DNA from 3 places in the Psychrobacillus sp. INOP01 genome. Region 3 is predicted to be linked to each of the others. Evidence: riboswitches for the same ligand, from Rfam matches in the RefSeq annotation. Region 3 holds a riboswitch; each other region holds the start of a gene.
The links. A riboswitch is a leader RNA that binds a small molecule or an ion and turns the genes downstream of it on or off. The one in region 3 is predicted to bind S-adenosylmethionine.
Positions count from the first base shown of each region.

Region 1: another riboswitch for S-adenosylmethionine. It lies ahead of KD050_RS13720 (methionine biosynthesis PLP-dependent protein); the one in region 3 lies ahead of metK (methionine adenosyltransferase).
Region 2: another riboswitch for S-adenosylmethionine. It lies ahead of mtnW (2,3-diketo-5-methylthiopentyl-1-phosphate enolase); the one in region 3 lies ahead of metK (methionine adenosyltransferase).

Region 1 covers NZ_CP073315.1:2,731,476-2,738,722, forward strand. Annotated here, with positions in the region: gene KD050_RS13705 (hypothetical protein) at 1-124, opposite strand, end outside; gene KD050_RS13710 (5-methyltetrahydropteroyltriglutamate--homocysteine S-methyltransferase) at 325-1,431, opposite strand; gene metC (cystathionine beta-lyase) at 1,433-2,620, opposite strand; gene KD050_RS13720 (methionine biosynthesis PLP-dependent protein) at 2,624-3,739, opposite strand; SAM riboswitch class I at 3,823-3,929, opposite strand; gene KD050_RS13725 (hypothetical protein) at 4,016-4,213, opposite strand; gene KD050_RS13730 (TetR/AcrR family transcriptional regulator) at 4,576-5,136, shown strand; gene KD050_RS13735 (DUF2798 domain-containing protein) at 5,440-5,967, shown strand; partial or broken gene KD050_RS13740 (DHA2 family efflux MFS transporter permease subunit) at 6,144-7,247, opposite strand, start outside.
Region 2 covers NZ_CP073315.1:2,065,170-2,072,416, reverse strand. Annotated here, with positions in the region: gene KD050_RS10540 (amino acid ABC transporter ATP-binding protein) at 1-26, shown strand, start outside; gene KD050_RS10535 (hypothetical protein) at 50-778, shown strand; gene KD050_RS10530 (1,2-dihydroxy-3-keto-5-methylthiopentene dioxygenase) at 1,215-1,748, opposite strand; gene KD050_RS10525 (methylthioribulose 1-phosphate dehydratase) at 1,764-2,378, opposite strand; gene KD050_RS10520 (2-hydroxy-3-keto-5-methylthiopentenyl-1-phosphate phosphatase) at 2,375-3,040, opposite strand; gene mtnW (2,3-diketo-5-methylthiopentyl-1-phosphate enolase) at 3,045-4,259, opposite strand; SAM riboswitch class I at 4,320-4,424, opposite strand; SAM riboswitch class I at 4,582-4,738, shown strand; gene mtnK (S-methyl-5-thioribose kinase) at 4,814-6,004, shown strand; gene mtnA (S-methyl-5-thioribose-1-phosphate isomerase) at 6,001-7,062, shown strand; gene KD050_RS10500 (sugar ABC transporter substrate-binding protein) at 7,059-7,247, shown strand, end outside.
Region 3 covers NZ_CP073315.1:780,060-787,306, forward strand. Annotated here, with positions in the region: gene KD050_RS03895 (hypothetical protein) at 1-744, opposite strand, end outside; gene KD050_RS03900 (ArsR/SmtB family transcription factor) at 919-1,251, opposite strand; gene KD050_RS03905 (SRPBCC family protein) at 1,251-1,673, opposite strand; gene KD050_RS03910 (alpha/beta hydrolase) at 1,823-2,614, opposite strand; gene KD050_RS03915 (gamma carbonic anhydrase) at 2,724-3,236, shown strand; gene metK (methionine adenosyltransferase) at 3,366-4,562, opposite strand; SAM riboswitch class I at 4,812-4,928, opposite strand; gene pckA (phosphoenolpyruvate carboxykinase (ATP)) at 5,121-6,707, shown strand; gene KD050_RS03930 (MaoC family dehydratase) at 6,814-7,188, opposite strand.

The DNA.
Region 1 (7,247 bases), 2.0 Mb from region 3:
ATTCTGGACAAGAAGGAAATTTATCGCCTTTGTTTAATCTTTTAGTAATTCCAGCCTCACATGTATATGCTCCAGTTTCTTCTACTACTTCATCTGTTGCGTGTTCATACTGTTGGGTTCCCATGTTAAATTCCTCCTTCATGTTTATAACATCTACTATCTATTTACCCAGCGCAGCATGTCTAAAACATGACATGTAGTATTGGGGAAAACCATGTAATCTGTTGAATTAGCAAAGCAGATAGATATATGAACATAATGATCAAATTAAAAAGGGTGCATCCAGATAAAACTGGATGCACGACTTTTAGGTTTTAAATCACTTTATTTCCAAACTTCCTTAGCGATTTGAATAACGTGCTGAACTTTTGACCATTGTTCTTCCTCCGTTAAAAGATTTCCCTCTTCAGTAGATGAGAAACCACATTGTGGACTTAAGCAAAGCTGTTCTATAGGTACATATTTAGTAGCTTCATTAATTCTATTTTTGATAAGATCCGCATCTTCTAAATCTCCATGTTTCGACGTGATTAACCCTAAGACGATAGATAGATCAGAGCGATTAATGTGACGAAGCGGTTCGAATCCGCCTGAACGTTCGTCATCAAACTCTAAGAATAGGCCATCTACATCTAATCCTGCAAAAATAGTTTCCGAAACTAGCTCATAGCTTCCACTTGTAATATACGTAGATTTAAAATTACCTCGACAAATATGCATAGTCACAAGCAAGTCTTCAGGGCGTTTAGCGATAGATTCATTAATAGCGCGTGCGGATAATGCTAATGCTTCTTCCAATTCTAGTCCATTTTCTTTTAAGGAAGCAATTCCTTCCTCAGAAAAAGTGGTTGCCCATGAAGTATCATCAATTTGAAGATAACGGCAGCCTTCATCATAAAGTGCTTGAATCACACCTTGATATGCAAAGACTAAATCGGTAAACAATTCTTCCTGGCTCGAATAAACGCCATCTTCAATAGTTGCTCGATAAAATAACATATTTGGACTAGGTATAGTAAATTTTGCTACGGCATCACCAGCAATACCTTGAAGAAATTTAAAGTGTTCAATCATATAGTGCGTGCTAAATCCAATTTTCCCAGTTACTTTAATACCATGGGCTTTAGTTTGCACACCTTTAAAAGTTAAACCTTTATCTGTATCGTAAAATTCTACGCCGTCAAATCCACCGAGGAAATCAAAATGCCACCATTTACGTCTAAACTCACCGTCCGTAACAGATTGAAGTCCCGATTCTTTTTGTTTTGTGACTAGTTTTGTAATTTCTTCGTCTTCTATTTGTTTTAATTGATCTGAAGTTATTTCGTTATTTTCAAATTGTTGTCGAGCTTCTTTTAGGCGAGCTGGTCGTAAAAAGCTTCCTACGTGATCAGCTTTGAATGGTGTATTTACAACTAATGGTTTTGACATTTTAAATTCCTACTTTCTCAATTTGTATTGATGCAATTGCTAATGCTTGCTCAAAGTCTGCTATTAAATCATCTACATTCTCTAATCCAACCGAAAAACGTAGTAAACCATCTGTTATACCGCGTTTTTCTCGTTCGGCTTTAGGCATTGCAGCGTGAGACATCTGAGCTGGATGTGAGAGAATTGATTCTACTCCGCCAAGACTTACCGCAAATACTGGGATTTTGACTTTTTCTATAAATGACTTTGCAATGATTCTATTCGGTAAACGGAAGGAAAGGACTGCCCCAGCACTGCTCGATTGCTTGTTATGCGTTTCATATCCTGGATGAGTGGAAAGACCAGGGAAAAATACCTTCTCCACTAAATCATGTCCATTTAGATAGTTTGCAATTTTTCGTGCAGATTGCGCAGATTTTTCAAAACGCACATTCAATGTTTTGATACCTTGTATTAAAGAAAACGAATCCTGTGCTCCTAAAATAGCACCAAATGAGTTTTGGATAAACGCCAAACGCTTACCTAATTCTTCATCACGTGTTATGGCAAGCCCTGCAATAATATCACTATGTCCAGATAGGAATTTTGTTGCACTATGTAAGACGACATCTACGCCAAAATCCAACGGACGCTGATACATTGGTGTCATAAATGTATTGTCTAAAAAGGTTAAACAATCATTGGATTTCGCAAGCTCTACTACAGCAGCAATATCAGTAATACCTAAGCATGGATTCGAAGGAGTCTCGATGTAAATTAATTTTGTATTTGGCTGAATGGCATTTGAAATTGCTACTATATTAGTGAAATCTGCAAAAGTATGCTCAATACCAAAACGAGGCAAGACTTCTGTAACAAAACGAAAGGTACCACCGTATACATCTTCGGTAATCACGATATGATCTCCTGATGACAAAAGCATAAAAGCAGAAGAAATAGCCGCGATACCTGAAGCAAATGCCAGACCTCTAGTGCCCCCCTCTAATTCTGCAATCGTTTTTTCCAGTGCATCTCTCGTAGGATTTCCCGATCGACTATAGTCATAAGGTCCAAAATCGTCAAAGCCTTCTTGATGGAAAGTGGAGGATAAATAGATAGGAACATTGACAGCTCCAGTTTTTATTTCTGAGTCTCCCCGAGTAGATGCCACGATTAGGGTAGTCTCTAGCGATTCTTTATAGTTACTCAATAGTTAGCCCCCCTCACTTGTTAAAGTATTAAATACCTGTTTCAAATCTGCGATTAAATCTTCTGCTTCTTCGATTCCTACTGAGAAACGGAGCAGGCTACTGTCAACACCACGTGCATTGCGTTCTTCCTCTGGGATATCCGCATGAGTTTGAGTAGTAGGATATGTGATAAAGCTTTCCACACCTCCAAGGCTTTCAGCAAATACAATTAGTTTCAGACTCTCTAAGAAAGGAGCAACCCATTCACTTTTTTGCAAACGGAAGGAAAGCATACCGCCAATACCAGGATACAGAACATCCTTAACTGAGGGCTCATTCTGCAAAAAAGTTGCAATCTTTTTTGCATTTGTATCATGCTGCTTCATACGTAGATGAAGTGTTTTTAATCCTCTTATTAATAACCAAGAATCGAAAGGAGAGAGGACAGCACCAGCAGCATTGTGGTTGGTTTGCAATTGTTCACTTAGTTTAGTACCTTTTGTAACAACAAGTCCTGCAAGTACATCGTTATGGCCACCGATATATTTGGTGCCACTATGGATTACAATATGGGCACCCAATTCAATAGGTCGTTGTAAATAAGGAGTTAAGAATGTATTGTCTACGATCAACAATAAATTATGCTTTTTTGCTACATCCGCAAATAGTTGTATATCGATTTCTTGCATCAAAGGGTTAGTTGGAGTTTCGATAAATAAAGCTTTTGTATTTTCTGTAATCAAAGCATTTACTTCTTCAGCTGATTCAAACTTTGCGTATGTAGTACGAATATTGTAGGAATCTGCGTACTGGTTAAATAATCGATACGTCCCGCCATACAAATCTTCAGGAGCAATAATCTCATCACCCGAACGAAAAAGGGATAAAATCAATTGTATTGCAGCCATACCAGAACTACAGGCAAAGCCAGCGTCTCCACCCTCTAACTTAGCAATTCCTTCCTCTAAGATAGCGCGTGTCGGGTTCTTAGTTCGCGTGTAGTCGTATCCCGTAGATTGACCGATTCCATTATGTTTGTATGCTGTGGATAAATAAATAGGTGGATTTATAGCACCGGTTTTCTCATCACTATGATTTCCTAATTGCACCAACTGTGTATCAATACTGTTCTTTGACATAAATATTCATCCTTTACAATTAAAATAAAAAAAGAGGATTCTCTAATAAGAAGAGAACCCTCAGGTAAATATCGAAGTTTGTCTTCTTATCTGCAAGACGTTTTACGTCTACTGGAATTAGCACCATACCTCGACTTGGCTGGTTGCTGAGACATCTTCGGGCCAATCCCTCCGTCTCTCTGGATAAGAAAAATATATGAAATTATCAAAATTTTAAATTTAAATAAGCTTAACACGTTGTGGATATTAATACAATACGCTTTTTATTTAATATTATTACAAAAGTGTAAATATTAAAACAATTACACCGAGTATTAAAGATATCCAACCTACTATTAACTTGTGAGAGTAAGCTAAAGCTGCTAGCCCTAAAAGAACTGCTCCAGCACCTAACCAAAGCGGAGCATAAAAGAAACCTAATACCCCTAAGACTATGCCTAATAAACCGACCCATAAACCTGTAGAAGAATTCATTATCCACACCTCCCATCCTATAATGTAGGAACCCCAAGGTATAGCGTCCCTCCACATATTATATGAAGGGAATAGGGAAGGGGTATAAACAATCTGCTGAATCATTGCAGAGTAAAGAGGTTTCACCGAAAATATTTAGCACTTTTTCGGAATTCCAACATGGCCAGCCAGTCGGTAATAATTTAGCAAAAGTCTGTCTGAAAGCACCCGAAAACAGTAGAAACAGGTTCTGACCTTGAAGGGTGCGTGCGCTTTTCTTATTCAGAATATCCTTTATTGCAATAAACAAAATACTAGAATGTTGTTTAAAATTTGTTATACTTACAAACAGACCCGTTGGTATGTTAGGAGGAGAAACCATTATGGATACTAAATCACTCTTGATTGAAACTGCTACAATCCTTTTTCAACAAAAAGGCTACAAAACAGTAGGACTCAATGAAATATTAAAAGCCTGTAAGGTTACAAAAGGAGCTCTCTACCATCACTTTCCAAATGGCAAAGATGAACTCTTGATTACTTGCTTACACGCTTTAAAAGAAGAAATTACGACAGATATAGAAGCTATTTTCAGTAAGCATTTATCAACTAAGGATGCCATAATATCAATGATCGATACATTAATAAGTAGCTTTGAAAAGGACGGTACTATTACTGGCTATACATTTAGCAGCATTGTTAGTGAAATGTCTACAATGAGTGAGCCTGTTCGCAAAGCTTGCAGTGAGTTATATGAAAATATTGAACATATTTACTGCACGAAACTATTAGCGGATGGTTTTTCTGCTGAAACTGCTGCTGCTATTTCATTATTATTGACTGCTTCGATTGAAGGGGCAATGATGCTTTGTTTAACACAACAATCGACTGATCCTTTAAAAACAATTGCTAACCTATTACCGAATTTATTGGAGAGGTTTTAATAAGAAAACAGAATTTAATACAGAGTAGTTTATGAAGTCTCTGTTAATAGTAGGAATTGTCGGCTGTTTATGAAAACAGCCTTTAATATTTCACTTAGGAAACTGAGTACTATCTTTAGTCCGAATGAAATCACAATCTTTTGGTTTAAAACAGGATATTAAATATAGAAATTGATGACACTCCAGACGTTTATTCCCTCCTTAACGTTATCCACTATTGCACAACCGTTACTGTATTTCCTCATACAATTAGCATATTACCAAGGTCTAAAATAAGCTTTTTGAAAGGAAGAAAATTAAAGTATGCATTTAGAAAAAAGATTACCAAGAAACGGAAAAGAGGGTCTTTTGTATGGCACAATTATTTCTACATTGACAGTTATTTTTATGACATCATTTAATGTCATTCTTGGTGCTGGAGAATTTAACGTAGAAGTATTTTTAATCATACTGAAGGCTTTACCGATTATTTGGATTATTGTTATGATCATTGAACCAACTATCTTCGGGAGTATTGCGGAAGCTTTGGTGGCAAAATTTACTAGTCCAACAGACAGCTTCAATTCCAAAATTTTATTCCGTATTCTTTTCACTGTACTAGGAATGTCAATCGCTATGACGTTTGTTGGTGATATTGTAGGAAACGGCTTTACTCCTGAAATTTTCAGCAATTGGTTACAAAATTGGCCACGTAACTTCGTAGTTGTGCTTATTGCAGAAAGCTTAGTAATTCAACCAATTGCACGTTTTGCGATGGTAAAATTACATGAGTCTCAAGACGGTAAGGCTCAAGCAGCAGACGATGTTGTGCCACAAGTACAAAATAACTAAAAAAACGCTCAGACAATATTTTTTGTCTAAGCGTTTTTTCTATTCATTAGAAAATAATAAAATCTATGGCATGTGGATAATTTCTACAAGTGATTCTCCATCCAGACTCCAGCGCACAGCTCGTCGCAAAAAACATTTGCTGAATGAAGTTAAATATGATGAAAATCAGTTTTTTATTATAACTTTACATCCACTGGCTTTTTCATGAAGAATGACAGTACAAAGTTAATAGCTGCGAATACTAAACCTATTGTAAATACAAATGATGAACCTGATGCTGCTGCCTCTGGTAAATTGTCGCTAACTGTTGTTAGGTAACTATTTTGTTTAGCTGATAATAGAGAAACCATAACCGCAATACCAACTGCACCTGCTACTTGTTGATTGTTTGGGTAATAGCAATACCATCTGGATAGTATTCTTTTGGTAGAGAGTTTAATGTGTTTGTTTGTGTAGATGCAAGGACTGCACCGATACCTAACATCATAATAATATGGATTACTACAACGACCCATAGAGCCGCATCTGTTCCTAATTGTGCATAAAGTGCATACGCGATAACTACTAGAAGAGTACCAGGAGTTATAATCGCTCTAGGACCATATTTGTCAAATAGTCCACCAATTATTGGCGCTAAAATGCAGTTAGTAAGCTTCCAGGTAATAGTATTAAACCTGTTGTAAATGCAGCGATTAGTAATGCCATTTGCATATACATAGGTAAAATTACAAGCATTGATAGCATATTGAAGAATGTAATGAAACTCATAAATACACCAAGTATGAAAAGAGGATACTTAAATGCTCTTAAATTCATCATCGGCTGCTCCATTTTCATTTGACGCATTGAGAATAGAACTACTCCTACTAACCCAAAAATGATAGATCCAATAACTATCGGACTAGTCCATCCATTGTCACCAGATACACTGAATCCGTAAACGATCCCACCGAATCCAATTGTAGAAAGAATAACTGACAATATATCAAGTGAAATTTTCCGTACTTCATTAACATTTGGTACATAAAAGATTCCGATAATAAGTGATAATAATAGGAATGGTACTTGTGCCCAGAAGATCCAATCCCATGATAATGTATCTAAAATTAGTCCTGCTATTGTCGGACCTAAAGCTGGACCGGCTAACATTACTAATCCCATAATCCCCATTGCAGCTCCACGTTTGTTTGGAGGGAAGATGGTAAAAATAACATTTTGCGTTAAAGGTAAGTTAATAGCTAACCCTGCCGCTTGAATAATACGTCCTGCCAATAAAAACC
Region 2 (7,247 bases), 1.3 Mb from region 3:
CTTTCTTAAAACGCACATTAAGCTAACAACAGCTTGGAGGAATCGATAGGTGAACCTTTTCAATCTGATTAAAAAAGATCAAGAATACTGGCTTGTGGATCAGCTAAAAGTATCTCATATTCCAAACATAGAATACTTAGTTGCATTTGATAAATTATTAACAGAGTGGAAAGAACAAAGAGTGGCATATCTATCACTTCTGATGGATGAAGAGAATGAGGACTGGCTTTTAAAGCGTCGGTTTAAGAAAGTGTCTTCTATTGTGGAGTACACAAAGGTATTAGATGGGTCTTATATAGCGTCGAATACATTCCAAGTAGAAGCTCTTTCTGATAGCCGAGTTACTGATTCGGATTTTGCTACATTGTACGATTTATGTAGGAGTGGTTCAGCTAACAAAAATAAATTGTTTTCTATCAGGCAAATAATGGAGTCACTTGAACGTGAATTAGGTGCTAATTGGCGAGACCAGTGCTTTATCTTTTCTCAAGATAGTATGAATTATGGAATTAGTATTCCTCATATTGAACAGGATACTACTGATGAGGGAAGAATGTTTTATTTTGGGGTTGTGCCTGAACAACGATGTAAGGGGTACGGAACGAAATTTCATGCTATTTCATTAGAACTCTTGAAAACATTAGGTGCGAAGTTGTATGTGGGGAGCACAGATACAAGTAATAAGCACATGAGACGTATTTTTGAAGCAAATGGATGTAGATTACGAGATATTAAAGGAATCTACCGAATAGACATTGAAAAAGAATTTATCCAATAATACTACTGATTTCGGTTTCAGGCGGACGCGTTCCACTGCAATCAATTAAGTGAGTAGTACTCAACATTAATATAGTAATGGAAATACAAAGAAGTAAGTGTTTATTCAATAGCGAAGGAGAGGTGCGTCAGAAATTGTATCTTCTGGCGCTTCTTCTATGTGTAGGAAAGAGTTTCTTCTCTTCTTCTCAAAAGTATTTAGAATCGGTTTCTAAAATTTTTAGGAGGGCAACAGGCAGACAAACGCTATAAGATTACCTAACAAAAGAGGCTTGGCATGACGTTAGTCATGCCAAGCCTCTTTTGTTAGGTAATGAATGCAGAAAATTTATTCAAAGCCACTGAAAACGATAGGAACATATTTTGATCTTAGATTTAGCGTCTTTTACCTGGTTTTACTTAGTTTTTAGAAGAAATAGCGTAAGTGGGAGTACCAATTATTGTTCTACTGCCTCCTCTTGATAAACTGGAACCCAGCCCTCTGTTGTTACAAATATGCGAACAGCAACAACTTTACGGTCCTCTGATAATGTGAAGTAATGTGTGATATTCTCAGGAACGGAGATTAAGTCACCGGGTGAAAGATGAACTTCAAAGTAGCGTTCGTCCTTGCCTTGTATTATGAAGACACCATGGCCACTTACAATATAACGAACTTCATCGTCCGTATGAAGGTGCTTGCGTTCGAAATTTTTTAACAGTTCATCTAAATTAGGGTTTGAATCAGATAGAGAAATAATATCGGCTGCTTGATAGCCACGACGAGTAGAGATATCGTCTATTTCCACTTGGAAAGCTTGTAGAATCTCTTGCTTTTCTTCGTCGCTTAAGTCAAATTTTTCACGAAGGTTTTCTGGTAACTTGTCAATATCCCAATGTTCATAAATTACTTCCTGACTTTCTAAAAATGCTGCTACCTCGTTTTGTGCTTCAATTGTTTCACTTGTTTCTTGGATTTTAATAATAGCCATCAAAAATCTTCCTTTCTATTTTGAGTGTATTTGATGTAATGCTAATTGATATTGAAATAAAAACTCACAAGCCTCAAGCAGTTTTTTTGCTTCGAACCCATCTTTTCCCCAAACTGTTATACCATGGTTCCGAATAAGGATAGCTCCCTTGTCAGCAGAAATATAAGGTGCAAAAGCTTCTACAAGTTTTGGAATATGAGCGTAGTTTGGAATAATTGGTATAGAGAGTATTGCATCTTCTTCCCACATTCCAAAAGCTTTAATGAGTTCAATACCTTGAAAATCAACTGTACCTTCATCTCCATATAATTCGGAGATAACGTTATTTGCAACTGTATGGATGTGAAGGCTACAACCTGCATTTGTTTCACGATATATTGCGCAGTGTAGTAATGTTTCGGCAGATGGTGTTAAATGAGTACTTTCCACTGGGTTTCCATCAGCATCAACAAGTAGAAAGTCTTCCAATGTCCTCTTTTTTTTATCTTTTCCGCTTGCTGTTACTAAAAATTCCATAGGATTATCATGTACCTTAATAGCAAGGTTTCCGCTAGTTCCCATAAACCAATCTCTTGCGGCTAGTTCATCTTTTATGTCCGCTAGTTCTTCCCATTTATCTTGTAAAGTCATAATTTCACACCTAACTTAGCGTCAATAATCTTTATCACATCGTGGAAATTTTCAAAAGGCTCATATGGAATGTTTAGTTCCTCGCATTTTTCGATTAAAAAATCCCTTGCAATAATGATATCACCCAACTTTGCTGCTTCTAGATCGGTAATAGAATCGCCTATTACAACGCTCGCAGCATCTTGGTCAAGAAGTGTACGAATAATAGAGGGTTTACAGCAACCACAGCCTTGGCTCGTACATTGTTCGTCACAGCTATGCGGGAACTCGATGTGAATTGTTTCTTTAGAAAAATTGGATTCGTTACAATAAACTCCTGCAAATGGTCCGAATGGCTCTAGTAAGTTATGGACGAAAAAGTCTATCCCGCCACTTACGATGTAAAGAGGGATGTCATGATTTTTTGTAAAGGATACAAATTCACTAAACCCATCACGGATGATAGCCTGTTGACGTACAAAAGAAATAATTTCTGCTTTTGACTCAATAGGTAGGAGAGAGAACATTTTTGCTACACCATCTCGTATGGAAATTCGTTGACCTAAAATATCATCTTTAATTTGATTCCATTCTGGTGGAGCAAATTTTTTCATGATTGCCATAATATTATCCTGATTGGTAATGGTTCCATCAAAGTCACAAAAAACTACAAGTTTACTCATATGATCACCCCCATAATTCAAGTGCTGTTTTTAGTTCGCTATGTTGTTTCGCTGCCTGTTCTAACGGAATCCCTTCCAAAACAGCTGATACGGCCTGCCTAAAAGCTATACCACCTCCAGTTGCACCTGCGGGATGCCCATGTACACCACCCCCTGCATTAATAATGCTATCAATTCCATAGTCATCCATTAATAGTGGTACGAGACCGGGGTGAATGCCTGCAGATGGGACTGGAAAGCATTGTTTAACCTTACTGATTTTTGTTAGCTCATCACCTAAAGAAAGAGCTATAGACTTTTCAAGTGCAACGCTACCATAAGGAGAAGGGAACAATGAAAAGTCTGCTCCTGCATAACGAGTAAGTTTTCCAAGAACTAGTGATGTTGAAACCCCATAATATGCTGAGGACGTGAATGCTCCACTATAAGCCGGGTGTGCCATGAGTGGCAATTGGATTTCCTCGTCTTCCGCTAGCTCCTGAAGAACGTCTAATCCGTAAGTGTGAACATTAAATAGGAGTGCATCTGCTCCAAGTTCCCGGGCTTTTTTGGCCTTATCTTTTAATTCGAATGTACGACCCGTCAAATTTACTGCATATAGAGTACGATGTCCGGTTTCTTCATACACCTGCCTCAATACTTCTCGACCAGTAGTAATACGCGTTTCAAAAGAAGTAAGTGGATTTTCAAATAGAATTTCATCGTCTTTTACAAGATCAACTCCACCAAGTGCTTGCTGTTTAAGTTGTTCTGCCAAATATTCGATATCTCTTCCAATGACTCCTTTGAATATACTCATGATTAGCGGGCGTTCATATACTCCTAATTTTTCTCGAATACCTTGAATGCCGAAGCGGGGACCGGGAAAATGGGACAATATATTCGTGTCGAATTCTAAATCTAATAACTTTACTTCACCGTCAAGGGATAGTTTACCAAAGACAGTTGTTAAAATTGCTGGGATATCAGTTGAAAAATTTGCTGCAGGATAGAGTATTTTAATTTCTCCTTTAATTTTTTCTGGATGAATGGGATGCAGGATATCCTTAAACTCAGTAATGGATTTTACATATCCTTTATGCTTTTGTAGCTGTTCCTGTTCTAACAAAGCTAAATTAGTCCAAGAACCAATAGTCAATCCAAGTGCAATATCTTCCGCTTTTTTTTCAAAAGAACCAGATTTTCCGTATAGTTGATAGTGCGCCGTAATTCCGCTCATTTTTTCACTCCTAATATAAAAAAACCTCTTCAAATAAGAAGAGGTTAATAGTTTAACAACTTCTTATTTCTCAGCCCATTGGCTGCAAGAATTAGCACCGTGTTCACAATTGAATCGGTTGCCGGGTATCGTAGGGCTTGTCCCTCCACCTGCTCTAAATAAGAAAAAATATTCAGTTTGTATTTAGTAAATTATATTGATTATTCCATGCATTAAAAATTCTGTCAACAAGAAATTTAATAATTATATTTATTCAAAATACTGTTGACATAGCTTTTTCTAATATGCTAGGATTCTAAACAAACATCATAGTTGTACCGCACTCTTATCAAGAGCAGGCAGAGGGATAATGGCCCGATGACGCCCAGCAACCGACCGTAATACCGTTGTGAGACGGGGCGCTTTATGCGCCGGAATGTTAAATTCCGTAAGGCACGGTGCTAATTCCATCAGAAAGTTTACTTTCTGAGAGATAAGAGGTTCAGAATCTCTTATTCTTGGCCTCTTTCTTTTGGAAAGAGGTTTTTTATTTTGTAAATGAGAGGGAGATAGTAATGGCGGTAGTAGCGACGAAACAATATGAATCATTAACTAAAGAAACGGCAATTTCACTTGCAAAAGAATTATCATTATTCTCGAACGAAGCTCAATTAGTTTGCGAAGAGATTGGTGATGGAAATCTAAACTATGTATTCCATATAACAGATCAAGCAAGTGGGAAAGGCGTTATTATCAAACAGGCCTTACCCTATGCAAAAGTAGTCGGGGAGAGTTGGCCGCTTACTTTGAAAAGGGCAAAGATTGAAGCGAGTGCCTTACAAAAACATGGAGAATACGCAGTTGGATTAGTTCCAAAAGTTTATGCAACAGATGAAAATTTAGCAATCACGGTCATGGAAGACTTGTCTCATCTTAAAATAGCACGAGAAGGATTGATAAAAGGTGAGTCCTACCCTAAATTATCAACTGATATTGGGGAATATCTAGCTTTAACACTTTTTCATACTTCTGACTTTGCACTTCACCCCTTTGAAAAAAAGGCACTTGTTGTAGAATTTTCTAATCCAGAGCTATGTAAGATCACAGAAGACTTAATCTTTACGGATCCATTTTTTGATCATCAAACAAATGACTTTGAACCTGGATTACAGTCAGAAGTCGAAGCCATCTGGAATAATAATTTATTGAAACTGGAAGTGGCAAAGCTAAAAAGAAGCTTTTTGACAGAAGCAGAAGCTTTACTGCATGGAGATCTTCATACGGGAAGTATATTTGCTAGTGAAGAAGAGACTAAAGTAATCGATCCAGAGTTTGCTTTTTACGGTCCTATTGGATTTGATATAGGCTTGTTTTTGGCAAATTTAATAGTCCAATCGATTACCAGAGAAGGCGAAAAACGTGAGGTCATACATGATCATATTCATAACACATGGATTACTTTCTCCTCTAAATTTTCGGAGTATTTAAAACGAAGTGAATTCGACTTGTTTAATGACGTAGAGGGATATGATGCATTTTTGTTAGAGAAAATATTCCATGATTCAATTGGATTTGCAGGCTGTGAGCTCATTCGTAGAACAATTGGACTGGCACATGTAAAAGACCTAGATAGTATTGAAAACAAAGAGCAACGAATTTTACTAAAAAAACAAACTCTTAAAGCAGGAGAAAGATTAATAGTGAGTCGTCAGGAAATTGATTCAATAGATGCATTAATTGAGTTGCTAGGAGAAATTCAAAAATGAGTATTCCATTATCGATTAAGTGGGACGGTAAGAGGTTAATAATCTTAGATCAACAGAAACTTCCGCATGAAGTTGTCTATATAGAATTAGAAGCACTTAAAGACGTTTATGAGGCAATTATTACCCTGAAAGTTCGTGGTGCACCTGCCATTGGGATTACGGCAGCGTATGGATTAGCTAGAGAGGCACAAAGCTACAACACAAATTCGATGATAGATTTTCTAGAGATACTAAAAAAAGATGCAACATACTTGGGTGAATCTCGACCAACTGCTGTCAACTTGGTTTGGGCACTCAACCGGTTGTTAAGCGTAGCAAGTCATATTGATAATGTTCAAATTGCAAAACAAGTACTAATCGAAGAAGCAAGGAGAATCCATAAGGAAGACGAGGAGTCCTGTCGGAATATTGGCGAATTTTCACTTTCTTTACTTAAAGATAAAACCAGGGTAATGACCATTTGCAATGCGGGTTCTATTGCTACTGCAAAGTACGGTACTGCTTTAGCTCCGTTTCATCTAGGAAAGGAACGTGGTAAAGAGTTTGAAGTATTCGCCTGTGAAACTAGACCTATCTTTCAAGGCGGCAGGCTGACAGTGTGGGAGCTACAGCAATCAGGTGTCGATGTGACGCTTATCACCGATAGTATGGCTGCACACACAATAGTTGCAAAAGGAATAGAAGCAATTATTGTTGGAGCAGATCGGATAGCAAAAAATGGAGACACAGCAAACAAAATAGGAACTCTGAACTTAGCTATTCTTGCTTCCGTTTATGGAATTCCATTTTATGTGGCTGCACCATCCTCCACATTCGATTTATCCATAAATACTGGAGCAGAAATTCCAATAGAAGAAAGAAAAGCAGAGGAGATTATTAATATTAACGACAAGGCTATTGCTCCATCAAATACAAAAGTATTTAACCCTGCTTTTGATGTGACACCAGCCAAATATATCACTGCCATTATTACGGAAAAAGGAATTATTTATCCAGATTATATTGAAAATATTTCAGCTGAATTACTAAATTCAATTGAAAAAGGAGAAGGACTATGAAAACAAATAAGTATTGGTTGATATTCACGATTTTAATTATAGGGGTTTTATTAGCTGCATGTCAGCCAAAAGCTAATGGGGAAGCAACTACGTCATCTAGCTCTAACAATGATACAGAGGCTGCAGAAAATCCGCTAGCTGGTAAGAAAATTGCATTAGTTATGCAACAAAATTTAGGGACATTT
Region 3 (7,247 bases):
CCATTTACAAATTCCCCAAAATAACAAAACAAAGATTATCCAGCTTAACAATTCCTCTATAATATATACGGAACCTAAATCTAAGTTAAAATCACTTGTTGTAAAAGTGGGCAAATGCTCTTCTATGAAGTTTAAGGATATTTCACCTTGATACAGAACTTTTTCAAGCGGCAGGAAACTTAGTAATTTCGATAATAAACTAACGAGTAAAAAGGAAATAGCTACCGTTGTAATGAGTGAAAACTTACCAATCCAATACTTACCTTCTAAATAAAGAGTCCAGACAAAAAGCCACCCTATATTCACTAAAACACCTGCAAAAAGCAGGAAAATTAAAAATAACAATTGTAAAACAAACAGTTGTAATAAACTCCCTACAAGTATTTCAGACAAGAAATATATTCCAGCAGTTGTAATGATGACATTTCCTACAAGATAAATAACAATACTAAATAAAAATTTCACACCGATTAATGTATACATTTTATGAGAATTATGAAGCCACATATCTTTTTTCAAATAATCTGCATGCAAAGATGTACGAAACTGGGTGACACAATTAATCATGCTAATGCCAAGCATAAAGAACAAAAGAATTATACGCATTTCGTATATTGATACAGATGTCAAAAGATATCTTTCTAATATTAATGGAAGTATTAAGACAGCCCCAATACCCATTAATGTTGAAACAAATAGCCACGACTTATAAAGAGCCCATTCCTTTAACAGCAATCCTTTCAATTTTCTCTCTCCTTTTTGTTATCATCGTCATAGTGTATTCGTGTACTATTTATATATTACACTAATACTGTATTATAAATTATTTTTATTTTCAAGTATTATTTAGTTAAAATGTACATATAAAACAAAAATAAAATAACCCCGCCATTAACACTGACGAGGTTATTTTAGCTATTATTTTTCTATGTCTTCATTTTCAACTAAGAACTTTAATCTAGATAGTTTGTTATTCCAGAACTTTTCATAATAGTCGAGCCATTGCTTTACTTCCGTCAATGGCTCCGGCTGCAAATGATACACTTTTTCTCTGCCTAACTTTTTACCATTGACTAAACCTGCTTCAGTTAAAACAATAAGATGCTTAACAATTGCTGTTCTACTCATATCATAATGGGAAGAAATTTCTGCAATAGATCTATCTCCGTTCGCTAATAGTCGAAGGACATCACGCCTTGTTGGATCAGCAATCGCTTGAAAAACATCTACCTTTTTGATGGGATCATTCATTAAGCTTCGACAACTTGCTTAAATTTGTTTTGTACAATTCCAACCCAGCCTTGATTCATTATGCCACGGACATCTGCACCCGACTTTTTAGCTTTCGGAACAATGGATTCTCCGTCTTTCCAGCCACCATGAATCAGTGTGAATTCAGTTTTAGTACCGTTTTCTTTCAAAAGAAATGTAACAAACCAACCATCTGTGTCCCATTGAAACGAAAGTTTATGTGGTTCGTCAATCTCAAGCACCTTACAAGGAGACGGCCCAAATGGTGACTGGATAGTAAATTCGTGTCCTTCCCGTGCTTGAAAATCATTCGGCATAAACCAAGCAGAGATTCCCTCGGCAGTTGAAACATAATTCCATACCTTTTGAATTGGTGCCTCTACTAAAACAGTCTGTGTTATATCAGGTAAATTTTCTTTCATCATTAATAGCTCCTTTTCAATATAGATATGTAACCCTCAGGTGTTATATTATATATAACCAAAAGGTGTTACGTCAACTTATAGAAATTATATCTCTTCTGCTTCTCCACAAAAATCCCATCTACTGTAATGTAGATGGGATTTAAAACTCAAACAATATAGCCGATGTCCGTTAGTACATTATTTATAAATGACTGTGAATAAGTAAAAATTTCTTCCCGCTCCGGTTCTTGATAGAGATCATGAAAACAATTTTTCCATTCTTTATATTGATATTCAGAAAGCTCCTGCTTCCTTAGCCAGCTAGCTGCAGCATTTGTATCGGTAATCTTATCCCTCTCTCCAGTCATAACAAGAATAGGTTTATTTGGTATTGAGATAGTCGATTGGTTCACAGATTTTAAAAGTGCTTGAAGTTCCTTGTACCACTCTGTTGAAATGAAGGTTCTATACGTGGGATCTGATACGAATTGTTGAAACACTTCATAATTTCTCGTTAAATCATTTAAGTGAATATCATGGTTGATTTTCTGCGGTATTGATAATTTTGCTAATGTGTTCGTCCATTTCGAAGGAAGCTTTTCAAGCTGGAACCACGGTGATGTAAGTATTACTCCCGCATATTCAATATCTAGTTTACGCAAAACTTTTATAAGAAGGGTAGCTCCAAGACCATGACCCATTAAAAATATTGGTAGGTCATACGTAACTGCAACTTGCATCGCTTGTTTAATGTAGTCCTTATATAGTTCGAAGGATTCGTCGTGAATAGTTTTTGATTTTTTTAATTCTCCATGGCCTGGCAAGTCCCCCATAACGATATGATAGTTGGAACTTCTCAATTTTTCAATTAACCAAGCATATCTTCTATGATGCTCATAAGCACTGTGAACAATAACTATTACGGCTTTAGGCTTTCCTTCTGTTTCCCATTTCCACATATAAACAAACCTCTTTTCTTTCCTTGCAATTTCATGGTAATTGGTTTCTTTCAATCTGTATGTCTGATACGATTAATTATATTCTAATTTCAAAAGGAGCGTATGCAAAATGATTTATCCATATAAAGATAAAACCCCTACTATTGACGACTCCGCTTTTATAGCTGATTATGTCACAATAACAGGGGATGTGACAATCGGTCCAGAGACTACAATTTGGTTTAATACGGTAATTAGAGGGGATGTTGCTCCTACTATTATTGGAAGTAGAGTCAGTATTCAAGATTTAAGCTGTCTACATCAAAGTCCAAATAAACCACTTTTAATAGAAGATGAAGTGACTATCGGACATCAAGTGACTTTACATAGCTGTACCGTACGTAAAGGTGCCTTAATAGGAATGGGGTCCATTATTTTAGATGGTGCTGAAATTGGTGAAGGTGCATTTATCGGAGCTGGAAGCCTCGTACCACCTGGCAAGAAAATACCTCCAAATTCATTAGCACTAGGCAGCCCAGCAAAAGTTGTACGCGAACTAAATGATGAGGATAAAGCTGATGTACAAAGAATTATCCGAGAATATGTAGAAAAAGGGCAATATTATAAATCCCTGCAAAAATAAATAGGGATAACGATAGTTTGTGTAGATTGATCGATCTTCGCAATGTTTGATCATTCCACGTTTTTTTATTTTATTTTCTACCAAAGAAAAGAGGCTTCCTATTATAGGAAAGCCTCTTTTGGTTCATACTTATAATCCAGCTTTTTCTTTTAATGCTGCAGCTTTATCTGTTTGTTCCCATGGCACATCAATGTCTGTTCGACCAAAATGACCATAAGCAGCTGTTTGTTTGTAAATTGGACGGCGAAGATCTAGCATTTTAATAATTCCTGCTGGACGAAGGTCGAATAATTCGCGAATATATGAAACTAATTCAACTTCTTCTACCTTTCCAGTACCAAAAGTTTCAACAGCAATTGAAACAGGTCTAGCTACACCAATTGCATAAGCAAGTTGTACTTCACAACGATCTGCAAGGCCAGCAGCAACAATGTTTTTAGCAACATAACGTGCAGCGTATGCAGCGGAACGATCCACTTTTGTAGGATCTTTACCAGAGAATGCTCCTCCGCCATGACGAGCATAACCACCGTATGTGTCTACAATAATTTTACGACCTGTTAGGCCAGCATCTCCTTGTGGTCCACCAATTACGAAGCGTCCAGTTGGATTGATAAAATATTTTGTATTTTCATCTATTAAATTTGTAGGAACAATCGGGTTGATCACTACTTCTTTAATATCTTTTTGAATTTGCTCTAAAGTAATTTCTGGATGATGTTGTGTCGAAATAACAATTGTATCGATACGAACTGGATTATTATTTTCATCATACTCTACTGTTACTTGAGTTTTTCCGTCCGGACGAAGATAGTCTAAAGTTTCTTCTTTACGAACTTGTGCCAATCGATGCGATAGTTTATGCGCTAAACTAATTGGGAGTGGCATAAGCTCTGGTGTTTCATTACAAGCATAACCGAACATCAAACCTTGGTCTCCTGCTCCAATTGCATCAATGTCAGAATCACTCATAGAGCCTTCTCTTGCTTCTAAAGCTTGGTCCACACCTTGTGCGATATCAGGTGATTGTTCATCAATTGAAGTAAGCACAGCAGAAGTTTCTGCATCAAAGCCATACTTTGCACGTGTATAGCCAATTTCTTTAATAGTAGAACGAACTACTTTAGGGATATCTACGTAAGTAGATGTAGTAATTTCTCCAGCAACTAATACTAGTCCTGTCGTTACACTCGTTTCGCATGCTACACGAGCATTTGGGTCTTCTGCTAAAATTGCATCTAGAATTGCATCAGAGATTTGATCACAAATTTTATCTGGATGTCCCTCTGTTACTGATTCTGATGTAAATAATCGACGTTGTGTCATAGATTATTCCTCCTATATCCCGCGAGATTTCTCTCAAGAATTGATACGGTACTCATTCCCATGTCAAGCCATTCAAAATGTTCCATGCATTTACATCACATAATAGTAAATGTAACTTGAATGCATTGAAGTTAACTTGAAGCCGTTTCGGACTTGGCACACAAGGATAAAGGGCGATGTTCAATAAAAAAACCTCTCGCTCACGTATTTATACATGAGGAAAGGTATTAGTATCATAAGCACCTTTCACTCTTATCAATCAAGGAATTTCACCTTGTCTCAGGTTTGGCACCTTTGTAATAATGAAAAAATTACAGGTTGCCGGGTTTCATAGGGCCTGACCCCTCCACCAGCTCGGGATAAGAGTATCCGTTCAATTTATCATCATACGTAAGTATGTAATAGAAGTCAACTATTTTTGTTTGTATTTTATACACAAAAGAAAAAATTTAATTTGATTAGTATAGACTAATTGCTTTAATGTGTTATACTATTTCACATATCTAGAAAACTTCCTCTTTATTAGGGGAAATATAAAAAAAGGATGGTATATTCAAGATGAATTCAATCGATACTGTGAGTGAACTGAAAGAATTGTTAGCAGGAAATAACGTTAGCAGCCAATTGTCAGTGCCACAACTTGTGGAAAAAGCTACAACAAGAGGAGAAGCTGTTCTAACTTCTACTGGTGCAGTAAAAGCTGAAACAGGGAAATATACTGGCCGCTCTCCACAAGATAAGTATATAGTAGATGAAGCTATTTCAAAAGACAAAATCGATTGGGGCTCAGTAAACCAACCAATTTCTTCTGACGTTTTTGATGCACTATATATAAAAATGATTAACTTCTTAAACAAGCAAGATGAAATCTTCGAATTTAAAGGATATGCAGGAGCTGATAAAGAATCACGTCTAGGCATTCAAGTAATTAACGAATATGCTTGGCATAATCTCTTCGCTCATCAGCTATTTATCCGTCCAACACAAGAAGATCTTGCAACACATACAACAGATTTTACTATTCTTTCGGCTCCTAATTTCAAGGCAGTTCCTGCTGTAGATGGTACACGTTCAGAAACGTTTATCATTGTATCTATGGAAAAACGTACGGTTTTAATCGGTGGGACTGAATATGCAGGAGAGATGAAAAAATCGATTTTCTCTATTATGAACTACTTACTTCCAGAACAAGACATTTTGCCAATGCACTGTTCCGCAAACGTTGGGGATGCTGGAGACGTTGCATTATTTTTCGGCTTATCTGGAACAGGTAAAACTACCCTTTCTGCAGATGCTGGTCGTAAACTAATCGGTGATGACGAGCATGGCTGGTCAGATAACGGTGTGTTCAATATCGAGGGTGGTTGTTATGCAAAATGTATCGACCTAACTCGAGAAAATGAACCGCAAATTTGGGATGCGATATCATTCGGAACTGTATTAGAAAACGTAGTAGTAGATGCGGAAACTCGCGTTGCTGACTACACTGACAACTCATTAACAGAAAATACTCGTGCTGCTTACCCAATTCAATATATCGAAAATATTGTAGACCCATCTGTAGCAGGTCACCCAAATACGATTATTTTCTTAACTGCTGATGCTTTTGGAGTATTGCCTCCAATCAGTAAACTAACAAAAGAACAAGCAATGTACCATTTCTTAAGTGGTTTTACTTCTAAACTTGCTGGAACTGAACGTGGAGTTACATCCCCACAACCAGTATTCTCTACTTGCTTCGGCTCACCATTCTTACCATTACATGCAACAGTATACGCAGAAATGCTTGGTAAGAAAATTGACGAACATGGCGCACAAGTATTCTTAGTAAACACTGGTTGGACTGGTGGAGAATACGGTGTTGGTAACCGCATGAAGCTTTCATACACTCGTACTATGGTTCGCGCTGCAATTGATGGCAAACTAAACAATGCTGATACAGAAACAGATACAGTATTCGGCTTAGCTATACCTAAGCAAGTGGAAGGCGTACCTTCGGAGGTACTTATACCTCGAAATGCTTGGGAAGATAAAGCAGCATATGACCAAAAAGCTGCTGAACTAGCTCAGTCATTCCGTGAAAACTTCAAAAAGTTTGGTACAGTCTCTGAGGACATTTCCTATAAAGGCGGACCACTATCTTAATAATTTTAAATATAAAAGAGCCCAAATTCAGAATTGGGCTCTTTTATATTAACGTATAAAAAAGAAACATTTAACTTTCATACTTTCCTTCCTAGTATAGAAAACCTTATAATATTACTCCTGTAAAGCTTCCTCTCAATACTTCTTTCTCCTGTTGATTGAAGCATATAAAAGAAGCAGTTATACGTGTTCTATTATCCTGCTTTTCGAATTGCTCAATTGTTACCTCACAAGTTATTGTATCGTCAATAAATACTGGTCTGATAAACTCAAAATTCATAGTACGAGCCAGTACGTTATGATCACCACCTACTTTTGTTGGCAGAGTTGCCGTAAGCAACCCTTGAACGACAAGTCTTCCCTGCTCATCTGGGGTTAGATGATGAATCCCTTCATCACCTGAAATCTTCGTAAATAATTCAACATCTTCTGTTGTGAAAGTCCGCTCGAATGTAATAATTTCTCCCACTTTTAACGACAATTGAATTCCTCCCTTTAATTTAAATCCATTTCTCTAATATAACTATTTGGACAAAACCC